2 linked regions of the Cupriavidus necator genome follow. Each later gene encodes a partner of the first gene's protein in a complex. Links are inferred from orthologs where the notes say so. Each region holds a gene or a part of one and is shown on either strand. Other genes may lie near its edges.

Evidence for each region.
Region 2: the proteins of mfd (region 1) and uvrA are in contact, whole or in part, in a crystal structure (PDB 4DFC), measured with the Escherichia coli proteins. The link is inferred for Cupriavidus necator from one-to-one orthologs.

Annotation. Positions count from the first base shown.
Region 1 is NZ_CP066018.1:3,983,183-3,993,551, forward strand. What follows is about bases 3,373-7,343. They hold mfd (transcription-repair coupling factor), read left to right. Parts: upstream 3,373-3,693; coding sequence 3,694-7,143; downstream 7,144-7,343. Other genes in these bases: ispD (2-C-methyl-D-erythritol 4-phosphate cytidylyltransferase), read right to left, coding at 3,373-3,544; argE (acetylornithine deacetylase), read left to right, coding at 7,224-7,343. Outside these bases: I6H87_RS18730 (peroxiredoxin), read left to right, coding at 280-828; I6H87_RS18735 (carboxymuconolactone decarboxylase family protein), read left to right, coding at 937-1,455; I6H87_RS18740 (GNAT family N-acetyltransferase), read left to right, coding at 1,642-2,217; ispF (2-C-methyl-D-erythritol 2,4-cyclodiphosphate synthase), read right to left, coding at 2,218-2,727; more of ispD, read right to left, coding at 2,732-3,372; more of argE, read left to right, coding at 7,344-8,438; I6H87_RS18765 (amidohydrolase), read left to right, coding at 8,580-9,947; phosphoserine phosphatase SerB, read left to right, coding at 10,037-10,369. UniProt on the Escherichia coli protein: Couples transcription and DNA repair by recognizing RNA polymerase (RNAP) stalled at DNA lesions. Mediates ATP-dependent release of RNAP and its truncated transcript from the DNA, and recruitment of nucleotide excision repair machinery to the damaged site.
Region 2 is NZ_CP066018.1:1,090,228-1,100,084, reverse strand. Bases 2,394-5,852 are described here. They hold uvrA (excinuclease ABC subunit UvrA), read right to left. Parts: upstream 5,456-5,852; coding sequence 2,594-5,455; downstream 2,394-2,593. Other genes in these bases: I6H87_RS05040 (MFS transporter), read left to right, coding at 5,822-5,852; I6H87_RS05050 (histidine phosphatase family protein), read left to right, coding at 2,394-2,468. Also shown: I6H87_RS05060 (Na/Pi cotransporter family protein), read left to right, coding at 1-1,237; I6H87_RS05055 (adenosine-specific kinase), read right to left, coding at 1,247-1,732; more of I6H87_RS05050, read left to right, coding at 1,875-2,393; more of I6H87_RS05040, read left to right, coding at 5,853-7,072; I6H87_RS05035 (single-stranded DNA-binding protein), read left to right, coding at 7,255-7,794; I6H87_RS05030 (porin), read left to right, coding at 7,997-9,040; I6H87_RS05025 (Bug family tripartite tricarboxylate transporter substrate binding protein), read left to right, coding at 9,056-9,857. UniProt on the Escherichia coli protein: The UvrABC repair system catalyzes the recognition and processing of DNA lesions. UvrA is an ATPase and a DNA-binding protein. A damage recognition complex composed of 2 UvrA and 2 UvrB subunits scans DNA for abnormalities.

The sequences.
Region 1 (10,369 bases):
TCGCCGCAATCGTCACCAACTTGCCATAAGCGGGCCCAGCGCGCATGGCATACTTGCCCTTCCGCATCGAAGCCGCCTGGCTGATGCCGCGGCTTCCCATGCCGGGATTCGCTCCAGGCGTCACATGGCTTGCCTATCGGGCTCTTTGAGAATATCAATTAGCCCGGCACCTGGTGATGACGCATAATCACGTTTTGTCGCGGTAAGCCGCGTAGCCGGCCCACGCCAGCCGCGCGGCAGCAGCACCGCTCTCATTGCAACCGTATCAGGAGATAGTCTATGAAGACCGTTGGTGACAAGCTCGAAGCCTTCCACGTCGTCGGTGTCAAGCCGGGTTTCAACAATCACGAAGAGAACGGCCAGTCGGCTTTCGAAGACATCACCGAAAAGTCGTTCGAAGGCAAGTGGAAGATCATCTACTTCTACCCGAAGGACTTCACCTTCGTCTGCCCGACCGAAATCGTTGCCTTCGCCAAGCTGAACGGCGACTTCGCCGACCGCGACGCGATCGTGCTGGGCGGCTCGACCGACAACGAATTCGTCAAGCTGGCATGGCGCCGCGAACACAAGGACCTGAACAAGCTGAACCAGTGGCAGTTCGCCGACGTGACCGGTTCGCTGATCGACCAGCTGGGCGTGCGTGACCACGCTGCCGGCGTTGCCCTGCGCGCGACCTTCATCGTCGACCCGGACAACGTGATCCAGCATGTGTCGGTGAACAACCTGAACGTGGGCCGCAACCCGGAAGAAGTCCTGCGTATCCTGGACGGCCTGCAAACGGACGAGCTGTGCCCGTGCAACCGTGCCGTTGGTGGCGCCACGCTGTAATTTGCTATCAGTCGCCAGACACACCTTGGCGATTCGCGGAGGGCGCTGCCCTCCGCATCAAAACCCGCTTGCGCGGGTTTTTTGGGCCCGTATCGATAGGAGAAATAAATGGAATTCATCAGCACGATTAAGAATCTCATCCCCGATTACGCCAAGGACATCCGCCTGAACGTGGACGGCACCATCGCGCGCTCTTCGCTGGAAGGCAACGATGCGGTCGGCGTGGCACTGGCGGCGGCATTTGCGGCGCAGAGCAAGGTGCTGGTGGATGCCATCCGCAACGCCGGCGTGCTGTCGCCCGAGGAAACCAACGGCGCGCAGACCGCGGCCGCGCTGATGGGCATGAACAACACCTGGTACCCGTACGTCGAAATGGCCGACGATCCCGACCTGGCCAGCCAGCCGGCCGGCCTGCGCATGAACGCCTATGCCACCCATGGCGGCGTGGACAAGCGCCGTTTCGAGATGTACGCACTGGCCGCCTCGATCGTGGGCAAGTGCCACTTCTGCGTGAAGTCGCACTACCAGCTGCTGAAGAATGAACAGGGCATGACCGCGCAGCAACTGCGCGATGTCGGCCGCATTGCCGCCGTGATCGTGGCCGCCGCCAACGTGATCGCCGCGTAATAAGCCCCGCCACAGCGCGCCCCCGCGCCCTCCGCGGCGCCCTGCCACGGGCGCCGTAGCACAGCAGCCGGCAGCTTCCCATCAGGAGTTGCCGGCTGTTCCCATCCTGCAACCGCCCCGCGCCAGGGCTGCACAGGTGCGGCGATCAGCCTACAATCCAGGCAGGACACGCACTTTCAGGCTGCCATGACCCTGCCTTCGCCGACTTCCCCCCGTTTCCACTACCGCCTCGCGGCGGTGCATGACTGGGGCGACATCGCCGCCGTCACGCAACAAGCCTACGGGCAATATGAGCTGGCCATCATGGAAGACTGCCGCGCGTCGTTCCAGCGCGGCATGCAGGCAGTGCTGGCGACCAGCCATCCGGATATGGAATGGTGGGTGGCGGAGACCGATCACGGCATCATGGGCGCCGTGCTGTTCTGCCATCCGGGCGCCACGCTGCCGGCACTGGACGGCAGCACCATCACCCTGACCCAGCCGGAAGCCCGGCTGCTGTCGGTCAGCCCGCAGGCGCGCGGCCTGGGCCTGGGCCGCACGCTGATGCAGATCTGCATCCAGCGCGCGCGCGATATCGGCGCGTCAACGCTGGTGGTGCGCACCATGCCGGAAATGGCATCGGCCATCCGGCTGTGCCAGCAGATGGGCTTCACCAAGCGCACCGAAGCCGGTGCGCGCACCGGCGCAATGGCCCGCCTGATCGACTATACCTACGCCATCCCGCCGGAAAACGCCACGGCGCCAGACGCGGCGCGCCCCTGATCAGTCCTGCGCGTCGCCCACCGAGGCGCGCCAGAGCAGCACCGCGGCCTGCGCCACGATGCCCTCCTGGCGCCCTTCGAAGCCCAGCTTCTCGTTGGTCTTGGCCTTGACGTTGCAACGCCCGCGCGCAATCCCCAGGTCCTCCGCCAGGTTCGCCACCATCGCCCCGATATGCGGCGCCAGCTTGGGCGCCTGCGCGATCACGGTGGCATCGACATTGCCGATTTCATAGCCCGCCTCGCGCACGCGGCGCGCGGCCTCGCGCAGCAGCACGCGGCTGTCGGCGCCGGCGAACTGCGCGTCGGTGTCGGGGAAATGGCGGCCGATATCGCCCAGCGCGGCCGCGCCGAAGAGCGCGTCGGTGACCGCGTGCAGCAGCGCATCCGCATCGGAATGGCCCAGCAGGCCGCGGTCGTGCGGAATCTCGACCCCGCCCAGGATCAGCTTGCGGCCGGGCACCAGCGCGTGGACGTCATAGCCCTGTCCCACCCGGATATCGAAAGGCATCATGCGGTCAGGCTCCTTTGCCATCGTTGCCCAGCAGCACTTCGGCCAGTGCGAAGTCCTCCGGGTAGGTCACCTTGAAATTGCGCAGCGAGCCGTTGACCAGCCGCGGATGCAGCCCAAGACGCTCGATCGCGCTGGCCTCGTCGGTCACCACCGCGCCGGCCGCCATGGCGTCCTGCAGCGCCTGGCGCAGCACGCCCAGGCGGAACATCTGCGGCGTCTGCGCCTGCCACAGGCCCTCGCGCGGCACCGTGGCGCCGATACGGGCGTCGTCCTGGGCGCGCTTGAGCGTGTCTGGCACCGGCACCGCCAGGATGCCGCCGATGGCGGCGTCCGGGTCGTCGTCGCCGTCGCTTTCCACCGCGCGCACCAGCGCATGGATCATTGCCGGGGTCAGGCCCGGGCGCGCGGCATCGTGCACCAGCACCCAGTCGCTGTCGGTCGCGCCCAGCTGCGCCAGGTGGTGCAGCCCGGCCAGCACCGAGGCATGGCGGGTCTCGCCGCCGACAAAGGCGGTATCGAAGCGCAGCCCGGCAAAGGCGGCCGCGCCGAAGCGCGATTCCAGCGGCATGTCGTCGGGCGCCAGCACCAGCGCGGTGGCGTTGATGGCGTCGCACGCCGAGAACGCCGCCAGCGCGTACCAGATCATCGGCCGGCCGGCCACGGTCTGGTATTGCTTGGGAACGGCGCCGCCGGCGCGGCTGCCGGTACCGGCACAGGGAATCAGGGCAAAGCGGCGAGCGGGCACAGGATCGGCGTTGAGTGAAAGAGGCGCGGGCGCCTGCTGGCCGGCATGGCCAGCGGGACAACCGGTGCGCATTCTATAATACGGCCCTTGCCCGTCGCCATGCCGCGCCATTCCGCATTGACGCGTGCCCGGCAGGCGCCACGGGCCGTTGAGGTCCCCTGCCCCGACCCCCGCCCGCAATGCCGGCGGGGTGTCGTCGTTTTGAACGCCCCGCTGCCGACATGCCTGACGCCAAGCCCGCCTTCCCCTTTGTCAACCTGCCGCTGGTCAAGCCGGGGCTGCGCCACAGCGTGGCGGGCCTGCGCGGCTCGGCCGATGCGCTGGCTGTGGCCGCGTACGCTCGGCAGCACCGCGAGCGCGCGCCGATGCTGGCCGTAGTCTGCTCCCACGCGGTCGATGCCCAGCGCCTGGCCGAGGAAATCCCCTGGTTCGCGCCCGAACTGCGCGTGCGCCTGCTGCCCGACTGGGAAACCCTGCCCTACGACAGCTTCTCGCCGCACCAGGACCTGGTATCAGAGCGCCTGGCCACGCTGCACGACATCCAGACCGGGCAATGCGACGTGATGCTGGTGCCGGCCACCACCGCGCTGTACCGGCTGGCGCCGCCCGCGTTCCTGGCCGCCTACACCTTCTTCTTCAAGCAGGGCGAGCGGCTGGATGAAGCGGCGCTCAAGGCCCAGTTCACGCTGGCGGGCTACGAGCACGTCAGCGCGGTGATGCGCCCCGGCGAATACAGCGTGCGCGGCGGCCTGATCGACCTGTACCCGATGGGCTCGGCGCTGCCGTACCGGATCGACCTGTTCGGCGACGAGATCGAGACCATCCGCGCCTTCGACCCCGACACCCAGCGCAGCCTGTACCCGGTCAAGGAGGTGCGGCTGCTGCCCGGGCGCGAGTTCCCGCTCGACGAAGCCGCGCGCACCGCCTTCCGCGGCCGCTGGCGCGAGCTGTTCGAAGGCGACCCAACCAAGTCGCCGATCTACAAGGACATCGGCAACGGCGTGCCGTCGGCCGGCATCGAGTACTACCTGCCGCTGTTCTTCGAGCAGAGCGCGACCGTGTTCGACTACCTGCCCGCCGATACGCAGCTCGCGTTCGCCGGCAATGTCGACGAGGCCATCCGCCGCTTCTGGGCCGACACCACGCAGCGCTACAACTTCATGCGGCACGACCGCGAGCGCCCGCTGCTGCCGCCAGCGGACCTGTTCCTGTCCGAGGAGCAGTTCTTCGTCGCCGCCAAGCCGATGGCGCGCCTGGTGCTGCAGGCCGAAGCGAACGCGGACCAGGCCGCGTTCTCGGCCATCCTGCCCGACGTCGCGGTGAACCGCCGCGCCGATGATCCGCTGGTCAACCTGGAAGCGCTGCTACTCGACCAGCAGACCCGCGTGCTGATGTGCGCCGACTCGGCCGGGCGGCGCGAGACCCTGCTGCAGCTCTTTGCCGAAAGCGGCCTGCGCCCGCAGCCGGTGGACGACTTTGCCGCGTTCCTGGCCGGCGAAGCGCATTTCTCGATCGCGGTGGCGCCGCTGCAGAGCGGCTTTGCGCTGCCGCAGGGGCAGATCGCCTTTGTCACCGAGGCCGAGCTGTACGCCGGCACCGCGCGCCGCACCGGCCGCCGCAAGCAGGAGCAGGCCTCCGCCGTCGACTCGATGGTGCGCGACCTGGCCGAGTTGAAGATCGGCGACCCGGTGGTGCACAGCGAGCACGGCATCGGCCGCTATCAGGGCCTGGTCACGCTCGACATGGGCCAGGGCGACGAGGAATTCCTGCACCTGGACTACGACAAGGGCAGCAAGCTGTATGTGCCGGTGCACCAGTTGCATGTAATCTCGCGCTATTCCGGCGCCGATCCCGATACCGCGCCGCTGCACCACCTGGGCTCGGGCCAGTGGGACAAGGCCAAGCGCAAGGCAGCCCAGCAGATCCGCGACACCGCCGCCGAGCTGCTCAACCTGTACGCGCGCCGCGCCGCGCGCGAGGGCTTTGCCTTCCCGCTCTCGCCCAAGGACTACGAGACCTTCGCCGAAAGCTTCGGCTTCGAGGAAACGCCGGACCAGGCCGCCGCGATTGCCGCGGTGATCGCCGACATGACCTCGGGCAAGCCGATGGACCGGCTGGTGTGCGGCGACGTGGGCTTCGGCAAGACCGAGGTGGCGCTGCGCGCGGCCTTTGTCGCGGTGCTGGGCGGCAAGCAGGTGGCGATGCTGGCGCCGACCACGCTGCTGGCCGAGCAGCACTTCCAGACGCTGTCCGACCGCTTCGCCGAATGGCCGGTGCGCATCGTCGAGCTGTCGCGCTTCAAGACCAAGAAGGAAATCGACGCGGCCATCAGGCAGATCAACGAAGGCACCGTCGACATCGTCATCGGCACCCACAAGATCCTGTCCGACCAGGTCAGGTTCGAGCGCCTGGGGCTGGTCATCATCGACGAGGAACACCGCTTCGGCGTGCGCCAGAAGGAGGCGCTGAAGACCCTGCGCGCCGAGGTCGACGTGCTGACCCTGACCGCCACGCCGATCCCGCGCACGCTGGGCATGGCGCTGGAAGGCCTGCGCGACTTCTCGGTGATCGCGACCGCGCCGCAGAAGCGGCTGGCGATCAAGACCTTCGTGCGGCGCGAGGAAGACGGCGTGATCCGCGAGGCCATCCTGCGCGAGCTCAAGCGCGGCGGCCAGGTCTACTTCCTGCACAACGAGGTCGAGACCATCGAGAACAAGCGCGCGCGGCTGGCCGAGCTGGTGCCCGAAGCGCGCATTGCCGTCGCGCACGGCCAGATGCATGAGCGCGAGCTGGAGCGCGTGATGCGCGACTTCGTCGCGCGCCGCGACAACATCCTGCTGTGCACCACCATCATCGAGACCGGCATCGACGTGCCGACCGCCAACACCATCCTGATCCACCGCTCGGACAAGTTCGGCCTGGCGCAGCTGCACCAGCTGCGCGGCCGGGTCGGGCGCTCGCACCACCAGGCCTATGCCTACCTGCTGGTGCATGATGTCGAGGGCCTGACCAAGCAGGCGCAGCGCCGGCTCGAAGCGATCCAGCAGATGGAGGAACTGGGCTCGGGCTTCTACCTGGCCATGCATGACCTGGAAATCCGCGGCGCGGGCGAGGTGCTGGGCGACAAGCAGTCGGGCGAGATCCACGAGATCGGCTTCCAGCTCTACACTGACATGCTCAACGCCGCGGTCAAGGCGCTCAAGGCCGGCAAGGAACCCGACCTGATGGCGCCGCTGGCCGCGACCACCGAGATCAACCTGGGCACGCCGGCGCTGCTGCCCAACGACTACTGCGCCGACGTGCACGAGCGGCTGTCGCTGTACAAGCGACTGGCCAACTGCGAGACCGCCGAGCGCGTGGACGATATCCAGGAAGAGCTGATCGACCGCTTCGGCCGACTGCCGGCGCAGGCGCAGGCGCTGGTCGAGACCCACCGGCTGCGCATCGCCGCGGCACCGCTGGGCGTGCGCAAGATCGACGCGGGCGAGGCCACCATCAGCGTGCAGTTCGTGCCCAACCCGCCGATCGACGCGATGCGCATCATCGACCTGGTGCAGAAGAACCGCCATATCAAGCTGGCCGGGCAGGACAAGCTGCGCATCGAGGCCAAGATGCCGGACGTGGCGATCCGCGCGCAGACCATCAAGCATACGTTGCGGCAACTGGCGTAGGGGTCATGCGTATCCTGCATGGACGCGGCGCGCGGCCGGGTGTAGCATCGATTCCTTAACAAGTTAGCGATAACGCCCCCATGCCCGCCCAAGCCGCTTCTTCCCGTCAGCCCGTCACCGAAACCGCCGCGCGCGGCAGCGCGCTTGAATGGACCCAGCGGCTGGTCGCGTACGACACCACCAGCCGCAACTCCAACCTGGGCCTGATCGAGTCGGTGCGCGACCATTTCCTGGCCAAGGGGCTGAAGCCGCATCTGAGCTACAACCCGCAGCAGGACAAGGCCAACCTGTTCGTCACCGTGCCCGCCGCCGACGGCAATACCAACGGCGGCATCGTGCTCTCCGGCCATACCGACGTGGTGCCGGTGGACGGCCAGGACTGGACCACCGACCCGTTCAAGCCGGTGGTGCGCGACGGCAAGCTCTACGGCCGCGGCACCTGCGACATGAAAGGCTTTATCGGCACCAGCCTGTCGCTGCTGCCGGCCATCCTGCAGGCCAGGCTGCGCGAGCCGGTCCACTACGCGCTGTCCTTCGACGAAGAGATCGGCTGCATGGGCGCGCCCTACCTGCTGGCCGAACTGCGCGACCGCGGCGTGACGCCCGGCGGCTGCATCGTCGGCGAACCCACCAGCATGCGCGTGATCGTGGCGCACAAGGGCATCAACGCCTACCGTTGCTGCGTCAGGGGCCAGGCCGCGCACTCGTCGCTGACGCCGCGCGGCGTCAATGCGATCGAATACGCCGCGCGCCTGATCTGCTTCATCCGCGACATCGCCGATGAGTTCAAGGCCAACGGCCCCTACGACCAGGCCTTCGACGTGCCCTACACCACCGCGCAGACCGGCACCATCCAGGGCGGCATCGCGCTGAACACCATCCCGGCACTGTGCGAGTTCGTGTTCGAGTTCCGCAACCTGCCCGGCGTGGATCCCGAAGCCATCTACGCCCGCATCCAGGCCTACGCCAACGACGTGCTGCTGCCGAAGATGCGCGCCGAGCATGCCGACGCCGGCCTGACGCTGAGCAAGATCGCCGCCGCGCCGTCGCTGGACGTGGCCGAACAGGAAGCCATCACGCAGCTGGTGCGCGCGCTGACCGCCGACCGCGACACCAACAAGGTGGCCTACGGCACCGAGGCCGGCCTGTTCCAGCGCGCCGGCATTCCGGCCGTGGTGTGCGGGCCTGGCGATATCCAGCAGGCGCACAAGCCGGATGAGTTTGTTGCGCTGGAGCAGTTGGCTGCTTGCGAGGCGTTCCTGCACAAGGTGGTCGACAGCTTGCGCGTGAGCTGACTGCCGGGCATGCCAGAGCTTTGCTCCCCTCTCCCGCTTGCGGGAGAGGGGAGCAACCAATCCGCTTTTCCCGGCGCTTTGCACTTGCCGCGCGCCGCCACACCGCCTGCATCACACCAACAACAACGAAGGAGACCTTGCATGGCTGTCCGTGATTCCGCATCCCGTCCCACCACCCGCTTCGCGCTCGCCACCCTGGCGCTCGCCACCGGCCTGCTCTGCAACACCGCGCAGGCCCAGACGCAAGGCGCCGAAACCCTGCACGCCCAGATCGAAACCCGCGCCAAGGCCGTCGAGAAACAACTCATCGCGTGGCGCCGCGATATCCACCAGCATCCGGAACTGGGCAACTACGAGACGCGCACCGCCAAGCTCGTGGCCGACCAGCTGCGCAAGCTCGGCATGGAAGTGAAGACGGGCGTGGCCAAGACCGGCGTGGTCGGCGTGCTCAAGGGCGGCAAGCCCGGCCCGGTAGTGGCGCTGCGCGCCGACATGGATGCGCTGCCGGTCAAGGAACGCGTGGACGTGCCGTTCGCGTCGAAGGCCAAGGGCCAGTACCTGGGCAAGGAAGTGGACGTGATGCACGCCTGCGGCCATGACACGCACGTGGCGATTTTGATGGCCACCGCCGAGGTGCTGGCCGGCATGAAGGACCAGCTGCCCGGCACGGTCAAGTTCATCTTCCAGCCGGCCGAGGAAAGCCCGGCCGACTTCGAACCGAATGGCTCCAACACCTGGGGCGCCAAGCAGATGGTGTCCGAGGGCGTGCTGGACAATCCCAAGGTCGATGCGATCTTCGGCCTGCACGTGAGCAGCGGCATCGAATCGGGCAAGCTGGGCTGGCGCAGCGGCCCCTCGATGGCGGCGGCCGACCAGTTCTGGATCGACGTCAAGGGCCGCCAGACCCACGGCGCGCGGCCGTGGGGCGGGATCGACCCGATCGTGGTGGCGTCGCAGATCGTGATGGGCCTGCAGACCATCCAGAGCCGCCAGGTCAACGCCATGCTGGAGCCGTCGGTGATTACCGTGGGCACCATCCACGGCGGCAACCGCATGAACATCGTGCCGGAGAAGGTCGAGATGATGGGCACCGTGCGCACCTATGACGAAGGCATGAAGAAGGACATCCATGCCCGCATGAAGCGCACCACCGAGGCCATCGCCACCAGCGCCGGCGCCGAGGCCAGCTTCCGCGTGGTGGAGTTGTACAACGCCACCATCAACCAGCCGGCCCTGACCGAGAAGATGGCGCCCACGCTGCAGCGCGTGGCCGGCGAAGGCAACTGGATGATCACGCCCAAGGCGACCGCGTCGGAGGACTTCTCGTTCTACCAGGAGAAGGTCCCGGGCCTGTTCTTCAACCTCGGGGTGACGCCCAAGGGCCAGGATGTGACCAAGGCGCCTTCCAACCACTCGCCTGAGTTCTATGTGGACGAGCCGGCGCTGATCAACGGCGTGCGCGCCCTGTCCAGCCTGACCGTGGACTACATGGTGATGGCGCAGCGCTGAGCGGCTCGCCCGGGGCGCTGCGGCGGGGCTACAATAGCGCTTTTGCCGCGTTGCAGCCCCGCGCGGCAAGCGCCCGACCTTCATCCGCCATGCCCCTGATCCTCCAGAGCACCGCCCCGCTTTCCCCAGCCGACCTCGACACCGCCCGCACCCTGGCCCGCGCCTCTGAACTGGTGCTGCGCAGCGAGACCGTCGCCGCCGCCGAGGAATGCGCGCCGCTGACGCCGGCGCTGCGCGATGCGCTGGACGATTTCTGCGGCCCGCGCGCGATCGACTGGGCAGTGGTGCCCGCGGGGCGCAAGCTGTCCGACTTCCACCTGGTGGCGATGGACATGGACTCGACCCTGATCACGATCGAGTGCATCGACGAGATCGCAGATTTCTGCGGCCTCAAGGCCGAGGTCTCGGCCATCACCGAAGCC
Region 2 (9,857 bases), 2.9 Mb from region 1 along the record:
CATCGCCACCCGTCCCGTGGTGCAGGCTGCCGGCGTCAAGGTCTTGTTCGCCTCGCTGACCGGCGACGCGGGGCTGGACATGCTGGTCGGCGCCTTCCTGACCATCCTGTGCTATTCCAGCCTGGCCGTGGTGCTGTTCTGCGGCGCGCTGGCCTCGGCCGGCGTGGTGTCGATCCACGTGGCGCTGGCGCTGGTGCTGGGGGCCAACCTGGGTTCGGGCATCTCGGCGCTGCTGACCACCTCGGGCAACAACCAGCCGGGCAAACGCGTGACGCTGGGCAACCTGCTGTCGCGCCTGCTGGGCTGTCTGGTGGCGCTGCCGCTGCTGGGCCAGGCCGAGGAGCTGCTGGCGCTGCTGGACCATGACCCGCAACGGCTGATCGTCAATTTCCATCTGCTGTTCAACGTCGCGCTGGCGGTGCTGCTGCTGGGCGCCACCGCGCCGCTGGCGCGGCTGTGCGAGAAGGTACTGCCCGGGCGCAACACCGGCGACAGCCAGGTCACGCCGCGCCACCTCGATACGGCCGCGCTGTCCACGCCAACGCTGGCGCTGGCCAACGCCGCGCGCGAAGTGCTGCGCATCGGCGACCGCGTCGAGCAGATGCTGGACAACATGCTGCGCGTGCTGCGCACCAACGACGCCAAGCTGGCCGACGCCACCTGCCGCATCGACAACGAGGTGGATGACCTCTACACCGCGATCAAGCTCTACCTGACGCGCATCAGCCTGGAAGCGCTGGACGAGCGCGACGGCCAGCGCTGGACCGAGATCATCTCGCTCACCATCAACCTGGAACACGCGGGCGACATCATCGAGCGCATCCTGCTCGATACCAAGGACAAGAAGATCGCCCACAACCTGATGTTCTCGGAGGCGGGAATGCAGGAAATCGCCGAGATGCACGCGCGCCTGGTCGCCAATCTGCGGCTGGGCCTGTCGGTGTTTCTCAACGGCGACCTCAAGAGCGCCCAGGCGCTGATGGCGGAAAAAGCGAACTTCCGCGAGCTGGAGCGCAAGTACGCGCGCACCCACCTGCAGCGCGTGGCGGTGCAGACCGCCGAGAGCATCGAGACCAGCTCATTGCACCTGGATGTGATCAGCGAGCTCAAACGGCTGAATTCGCTGTTCTGTGCGACGGCTTATCCGGTGCTGGAGCAGGCTGGGGTGCTCAACCGCAGCCGGATGAAGGAAGACGATGTGCCGGCGGTGCCGGCGGTGCAGGCAGCGCAGCACTGAGCGGCGACGCTAGAGCTTGTAGCCGAACTTCCGCAACAGCGCCTTGCGCTCGGCCACATCGGCATCGGTCTCGATCCCCAGCGGCGAGGCACCATCGATCACGCCCACCACGCCGCGTCCGGCATCGGTCTGGGCGATGATCACCTCGGTCGGGTTGGCCGTTGCGCAGAAGATGCGGCACACCTCCGGCACTGCCCGCACCGCGGCCAGCACGTTGACCGGAAAGAACCCGTCGCCGAGGAAGATCACGAAGGTATGCCCGGCGCCGATGGCGCGGGCGTTCTCGCAGGCCAGGTCGATCAGGTCTTCATCTGTGCCCGACCAACGCACCAGGCGCTTGCCCGAGGCCTCGCAGAACGCCAGCCCGAAGAGGATGCCCGGCACCGTGCCGACCAGCGCCTCGTGCAGGTCTTCCACGGTCTTGATGAAATGCGAATGGCCGAAGATGAAGTTGGTGGCTTCCGGCTTGGTGACCGGTACGACCGTCAGTTCCATGGCTGGCTCCAGAATGGCGGCGCGGCTTGCCGCCATCCGGTTCATGGTAGGGCGCGGGGTGGTGAATGCAAGCGGGCAGGGATCCTCGCATGGCACGCGTACCTGCTATACCGGATGGACTGGCCCGTCACCGGAGACGCCGATGCCGCTTCTTCGCCTCTTCCTCGCATGGCTTGCCATGGCGCCGTGCGTGGCCGCCGCCCAGGTCGTTCCGGCATCACAGGGCGAAATCGCCGTCAGTGAACTGAAGCGCCCCAATGTCGTCGTCGTGCTGCGGCATGCGAGTGCGCCGGGGGTCGGCGATCCGCCGGGCTTCAAGCTGGACGACTGTTCGACCCAGCGCAACCTGGACGCGAACGGCCGGCAGCAGGCGGCGAGGCTCGGTAGCAGCTGGAAGGCGGCGGGCTTCCGGCCGACGCGGGTCTACAGCAGCGCCTGGTGCCGCTGCCAGGACACCGCCCGCCTGATCGACCTGGGTCCGGTGCGGGTCCAGCCATTGCTCAATTCATTTTTTGGCGCGGATGCACAGCGCCGGGAAGCGCAGACCGCGCAGCTTTCGCGCTTTATCGACGGGCTCGATCCGCGCGGCGGGCCTTACCTGCTGGTCACGCACCAGGTGGTGATCACCGCGCTGAGCGGCCACGGCGCAGACAGCGGTGGCGGCGTCGCGATCGAACTGCAGCCGGGCGGAGCGCCGCGCCGCGCGCGGGTGCTGCCCAACGCCGGGCTGGACTGAAGGGGCAGGCCCGCCTCAGCAGCGGCAAGCTCACCTCATCTTGATACACCTCAACTTGTGCAATCGCTTGCGTAAGCGAGTCGCGACAATTCTTCCCGGGCCTGTATCCGAAAATTCCTAAGGCCTTACCGCTCCAGCAATGGCTTCAGATACTTGCCCGTAAAGCTCGCCTTGCTCCTGGCCACATCCTCCGGCGTGCCGCGCGCGATCACCTGGCCGCCACCGGCGCCGCCTTCCGGCCCCATGTCGATCAGCCAGTCCGCGGTCTTGATGACATCGAGGTTGTGTTCGATGATGACCACGGTATTGCCCTGGTCGCGCAGCTTGTGGATGACCTTGAGCAGCAGCTCGATATCGTGGAAGTGCAGCCCGGTGGTGGGCTCGTCCAGGATATAGAGCGTGCGCCCGGTGTCGCGCTTGGACAGCTCCAGCGACAGCTTGACGCGCTGCGCCTCGCCGCCCGACAGCGTGGTCGCCGACTGGCCCAGCCGGATATAGCCCAGGCCCACGTCCAGCAGCGTCTGCAGCTTGCGCCGCACCACCGGCACCGCGCTGAAGAACTCGTGCGCCTGCTCGACGGTCAGGTCCAGCACCTCGGAGATGTTCTTGCCCTTGTACAGGACTTCCAGCGTCTCGCGGTTGTAGCGCTTGCCGTGGCAGACATCGCACGGCACATAGACGTCGGGCAGGAAGTGCATCTCGACCTTGAGCACGCCGTCGCCCTGGCACGATTCGCAGCGCCCGCCCTTGACGTTGAACGAGAAGCGGCCCGGGTCGTAGCCGCGCTCCTTTGCCGACGGCACGCCGGCGAACAGTTCGCGGATGGGCGTGAACAGGCCCGTATAGGTGGCCGGATTGGAACGCGGCGTGCGTCCGATCGGGCTCTGGTCGACGTTGATGACCTTGTCGAAATGCTCGAGCCCCTCGATGCGGTCGTGCGGCGCCGGCTCCGGCGTCGAGCCGTACAGGTGGCGCGCCACCGCATGGTAGAGCGTGTCGTTGATCAGCGTCGACTTGCCCGAGCCGGACACGCCGGTGATGCAGGTCAGCAGGCCCACCGGCACTTCGGCGGTGACGTTGCGCAGGTTGTTGCCGCTGGCGTTGACGATGCGCAGCAGGCGCTCATCGTCGGGCGCGGCGCGCTCCTTCGGCACCTCGATGCGGCGCTGGCCGGACAGGTACTGGCCGGTCAGCGATGCCGGCGACTCCTCGATCTGCCGCGGCGTGCCCTCGGCCACGATCATGCCGCCGTGCACGCCGGCGCCCGGGCCGATGTCGACCACGTAATCGCAGGCGCGGATCATGTCCTCGTCGTGCTCGACCACCAGCACCGAGTTGCCGATGTCGCGCAGGTGCTTGAGCGTGCCGATCAGACGGTCGTTGTCGCGCTGGTGCAGGCCGATCGAGGGCTCGTCCAGCACATACATCACGCCGGTCAGACCCGAGCCGATCTGCGACGCCAGCCGGATGCGCTGGGCCTCGCCGCCCGACAGCGTATCGGCGCTGCGCTCCAGTGACAGGTAGTCCAGCCCGACGTTGTTCAGGAAGTTCAGCCGCGCCGAGATCTCCTTGATGATCTTGTCGCCGATCTCGCGTTTGGCGCCGTGCATGTCCAGCGTCAGGAAGTAGGTCAGCGCGTCGCGCAGCGGCCAGCCGTTGATCTCGAAGATCGCGCGTGCCTGCTCGCCCTCGCCCAGCTTGACGTGGCGCGCCTCGGTGCGCAGGCGGGTGCCTTGGCAGGCGGGGCAGGGCTGGTTGTTCTGGTACTTGGCCAGTTCCTCGCGCACGGCGACCGAATCGGTTTCGCGGTAGCGGCGCTCCAGGTTGGGGATGATCCCTTCGAACACATGCTCGCGCACGGTGGTGCGGCCGCGTTCGTTGATATAGGTGAACGGGATTTCCTGCTCGCCCGAGCCGTGCAGCACCGACTGCTGCACGTTTTCCGGCAACTCCTCGAACGGGGTCTCGGTGTCGAAGTCGTAGTACGCTGCCAGGCCTTGCAGCATCTGGAAGTAGAACTGGTTGCGGCGGTCCCAGCCCTTGATCGCGCCCGAGGCCAGCGACAGGTTGGGGAAGGCCACCACGCGCTTGGGATCGAAGAAGGTGATCTGGCCCAGCCCGTCGCAGCTAGGGCAGGCGCCCATCGGGTTGTTGAACGAGAACAGCCGCGGCTCCAGCTCCTGCAGCGAGTACGAGCAGATCGGGCAGGCAAACTTGGAGCTGAACATATGCTCCTTGCCGCTGTCGAGTTCCAGCGCAAGCGCGCGGCCATCGGCTAGGCGCAACGCGGTCTCGAACGATTCGGCCAGGCGCTGCTTGATGTCGGCGCGCACCTTGACGCGGTCCACCACCACTTCAATGGTGTGCTTCTCGGTCTTCTTCAGTTTCGGCAGCGCATCGACCTCATAGACCTTGGCCTCGGCCTCGTGCGCGGTGCCGCCGCCCGAGCGGATGCGAAAGCGCACGAAGCCCTGCGCCTGCATGCTGTCGAACAGGTCCGAATGCTCGCCCTTGCGGTCGGCCACCACTGGCGCCAGGATCATCAGCTTGGTGTCCTCGGGCAGCGCCAGCGCGGCGTCCACCATCTGCGACACGCTCTGCGCTTGCAGCGGCAGGTTGTGGTCGGGGCAGTAGGGCGTGCCGGCGCGGGCGTACAGCAGGCGCAGGTAGTCGTGGATCTCGGTGACGGTGCCGACAGTCGAACGCGGGTTGTGGCTGGTGGCCTTCTGCTCGATCGAGATCGCCGGCGACAGGCCTTCGATCAGGTCCACGTCCGGCTTTTCCATCAGCTGCAGGAACTGGCGGGCATAGGCGGACAGAGACTCCACGTAGCGGCGCTGGCCCTCGGCATAGAGCGTGTCGAAGGCAAGCGAGGACTTGCCCGAGCCCGACAGGCCGGTGATCACGATCAGCCGGTTGCGCGGCAGGTCGAGATTGATGTTCTTCAGGTTGTGGGTACGCGCCCCACGGATCTTGATTTCTTCCATATGCCGAAAAGTCGTCGCCAGACAGGCCGCCCTGCCGGGGTTGGCAAGGCTGTCTGAAGGAATCGCAAAACCCAGAAACAAGTACCGTATTTGGCACTTCCGACCGCTGGCGACGGCCGGAATGCGCGCCCGGGCACACGCCCGGGGGCCAGCTGGCATGGCCAGGTGACCCGGGAAGCGCGAAGGAGCAAACCTGTTAATATACCCAACTTCGGTTTCCGGGGTGGCCCGCGCCATGCAGGCGCCCGGCGAAGCCGCCGCCGGCCCCGGGTTCCGGGCGGCAACTTCCCCCCGCGATCCCGATCGAAACTGCCGTTGCGATGCACCGGCAGCCAGCCTGACAGATTCCACGATCCCACGATCGCAATGCCGTCGATCCAGTCTTCTTCCCCGGGTGCGGGTGCCGCTGACGCATCCCAGGCCCCCGCCCGCGAACGCATGACCCGCGCCGAGCTGCGCGCCGCCGTGTCGCTGGCCAGCATCTTCGCGCTGCGCATGCTGGGCCTGTTCCTGATCCTGCCCGTCTTTGCCGAATACGCGCACAGCCTGCCCGACGGGCACGACGCCCAGCGCGTGGGCCTGGCCATGGGCATCTATGGCCTGATGCAGGCATTCCTGCACATCCCGCTGGGCTGGCTGTCCGACCGCATCGGGCGCAAGCCGGTGATGGTGGCCGGGCTGCTGCTGTTCATCGCCGGCGGGCTGGTGGCCGCCTTTTCCGACACGCTCAGCGGCATCATCGCCGGCCGCGCGCTGCAGGGCACGGGCGCGATCTCCGCGGCCATCACTGCCTGCATCGCCGACCTGACGCGCGAACGGCATCGCACCAAGGCGATGGCGATGGTGGGCGGCAGCATCGGCCTGACCTTCGCGCTGTCGCTGGTGATTGCCTCGCCGCTGCTGCACAGCATCGGCATGTCCGGCATCTTCGGGCTGATGTCGGTGCTGGGGCTGGTGGCCATCGGCGTGACGCTGTTCCTGGTGCCGACCCCGCCGCCGCCGCATCCGGTGCGCCTGCCGTTCCGCAAGGTGCTGCTCAACGCCGACCTGGCGCGCCTGAACGTCGGCGTGCTGGCGCTGCACGCTTCCCAGGTGGCCATGTTCATGGTGGTGCCCACCATGCTGGCCGATGCCGGCATGCCGCTGGACCAGCACTGGAAGGTCTACCTGCCGGTGGTGCTGGTGTCCTTCGTGCTGATGCTGGGCCCGATGATGGCGGCCGAGCGCTACGGCCGCGTGCGCCCGGTGCTGCTGGGCGCGGTCGCGCTGATGACCGCGGTGCAGCTGCTGTTTGCCGCCGTGCACGGGCTGTGGGCCATCGTCGGCGTGCTGCTGCTCTTCTTCGTCGCGTTCAACGTGCTGGAAGCGATGCAGCCTTCGCTGGTGTCGCGCTACGCCGCGGCCGCGCGCGGGGCGGCGCTGGGCGTCTACAACACCACGCAGGCGCTGGGCCTGTTCCTGGGCGGCGCGGCCGGTGGCTGGCTGCTCAAGCACGAGGGGCGCAGCGCCGTGTTCGTCGGTTGCGCGGTGGTGCTGTTGCTCTGGCTTATAATCGCCTGGAGCATGAAGGCGCCGCCGGCGCGCGGGCAGGAAGCTGCACCGGCAACGCCGGCCTGATCCGCATCACATCGTAAAGAATCCGGCCTGGAAAAGGCCTAGCATGATCGCGCCACCCGACGTCTGGCCGGGGGCGCGATGTTCGTTTACGTCGCCGCAGTATCGCGTCACACTACATCCGCTTTACCGTCATCGTATTGCCACGCTTTTCAACACAGCGCGTGGCTTTTGGAGAACATTTCATGGCATCGGTCAACAAAGTCATTCTCGTCGGCAACCTCGGCGCAGACCCGGAAACCCGCTACCTGCCCAGCGGCGACGCCGTGACCAATATCCGCCTGGCGACCACCGATCGCTACAAGGACAAGCAGAGCGGCGAGATGAAGGAGGCCACCGAATGGCACCGCGTCTCGTTCTTCGGCAAGATCGCCGAAATCGCCGGCCAGTACCTGCGCAAGGGATCGTCGGTCTATATCGAAGGCCGCATCCGCACCCGCAAGTGGCAGGACCAGTCGGGCCAGGACAAGTACTCCACTGAAATCGTTGCCGACCAGATGCAGATGCTGGGCTCGCGCCAGGGTGGTGGCGGCGGTGGCGGTGACGAAGGCGGCTACGGTGGCGGCGCAGGCGGCGGTGGTGGCTACAGCCGCGAAGCGTCGGGCGGCGGCTACGGCGGTGGCCGCGGCGGCCAGGGCGGCGGCCAGAGCGGTGGCGCTGCGCGCCGGCCGCAGCAGCCCGCCTCGAATGGTTTCGAGGATATGGACGACGATATCCCGTTCTGAGCACGGACTCGCTTCAAGCATCACCCCCGAAAGCCCGCATAAGCGGGCTTTTTTGTGTCCGCATTTTCCGCGCAAACCGCATTTCCTCATGCGCACACATTCGTATGCGGATGTGCGGCCACACCCTATATTTTGCATTCTTAATTTGTATGCAAACTGAGGGTGGTGCGTGAAGGTGGGGAACACAAGGCGCAGTCACGCCATGGCGCTTGCCGGCGTGCTGGCGGGGGCGAGCTGCGGCGTTACGCAGCAGGCGCAGGCGCAATCAGTATCGACTTCCATATCGGTCTACGGCCTGATCGACACCATGGTCCGCTACTCGGACAACAACCGCGGGGACGAGCGCCTGGCTGAACTGAGCGAGGGCTACTTCAGCGGTTCGCGCTGGGGCGCGCGCGGCAATGAGGCGCTGGGTGCGGGATGGTCGGCGCTGTTCAACCTGGAAAGCGGCTTCGACCTGGCCTCGGGTACTTCGCTGCAAGGCACCGCGGCGTCGAACTACGGACAGGTTGGCACGCAGGGTACAGGCCGGCTGTTCGGCCGGCAGTCTTACCTGGGGATCGAGCACCAGGCGTGGGGGAAGCTGACGTTCGGACGCCAGTTCACCACGGCCTATGACGCGACCTTCCGCTTCCAGCCCTATGGCCATCCCAATCTCGATGCGGTGGCCATTCTTAACGGCTATACCGGTCCGCGGCAAGACAACATGGCGAAGTACGCGGGCAGGTGGGGCGCGTTCTCGGCGGCGGCGCACTATACCTTCGGCGAAGTGCCGGGCGATGCGGCGGCCAGCAGCAGCCGGGGGCTGGCGCTGGCCTGGACCACGGCACGGATCGACATTGGTGCCCTGTTCCAGAGCACCAATGCGCTGGCCACCGAAGAGAAGCGCACGATCTGGGGCATCGGCGGCAGCAGCCAGCTGGGGCGTGTCAAGCTGGCGCTCGGCTACCTGGACAACCGCTACCACCTGAGCCCGACCCGCAACCATGTGCTGACCGGCGGCGCCACGGTGCAGGCAACGCCCGCGCTGGCGGTGTCGCTGGCGGCCGGCTATGACCGGCAGAGCGCCGCCAGCGGCCACCGGCTGATGCTGACCAGCGTGGCGGAGTACAGCTTGTCCAGACGCACCAGCGTCTATGCGGAAGCCGATTTCAACCGCATCAGCGGCAGCTATGCGCTGCCCGCCTTCATGGGCGTGCGTGGCAACAAGTTCGGCGGCGGCGTCGGCCTGCGCCATCGCCTGTAAAGCCGGAGGGCCACCGTGATTTCGAGAAGACAGTTCCTTGCCGCGGCGCTGGCCGCGCCGGCATTGCCGGGGATGCCGGCGCGCGCGGACAGCGGCGCCGCGGCATGGCCGCGCCATCCGGTGCGGCTGGTGGTGACTTTCCCGCCGGGCGGGTCCAGCGACATCGTGGCGCGGCTGCTGGCACCGGTGCTGCAGGAAAAGCTGGGGCAGCCATTCGTGACCGACAACCGGCCGGGGGCGGGATCGACGATTGGCGCGGCTGCGGTCGCCGCGGCGCCCAATGACGGCTACACGCTGCTGATGTCGAACTCGGCGGCGCTGAGCATCTCGCCGTTCCTGCTCAGGCGGCCCGCCTACGACCCGGTACGCAGCTTCACGCACGTGCATTACATCGGCGCGGTGCCGACCGTCTTTGCCGTGCATCCGTCGGTGCCGGCGCGCAACCTCGCGGAGCTGGCGGCGTGGATCCGCGCGCAGCGCGAGCCGGTGCCGTTCGGCAGCGGCGGGGCGGCGTCGGTGGCGCATATCGTCGGCGAGCTGTTTGGCCAGCAGGCGGGGTTGCGGCTGACCCATGTGCCATACAAGGGCGCGGGTCCGATGCGCGCCGACCTGCTCGGCGGACAGATCCCGTTTGCGGTGGATGCCCTGCCGCAGAACCTGCCGTTGCTGCAGTCCGGCGCCTTGCGCCTGCTGGCGGTGACCTCGGCGCAACGCGTGCCGCAGGCGCCCCAGCTGCCCACCGTGGCGCAAGCCGGCTATCCCGGCCTGGTGGCCGAAAACTTCGTCGGCGTCTCCGCGCCGGCCAACCTGCCTGAGG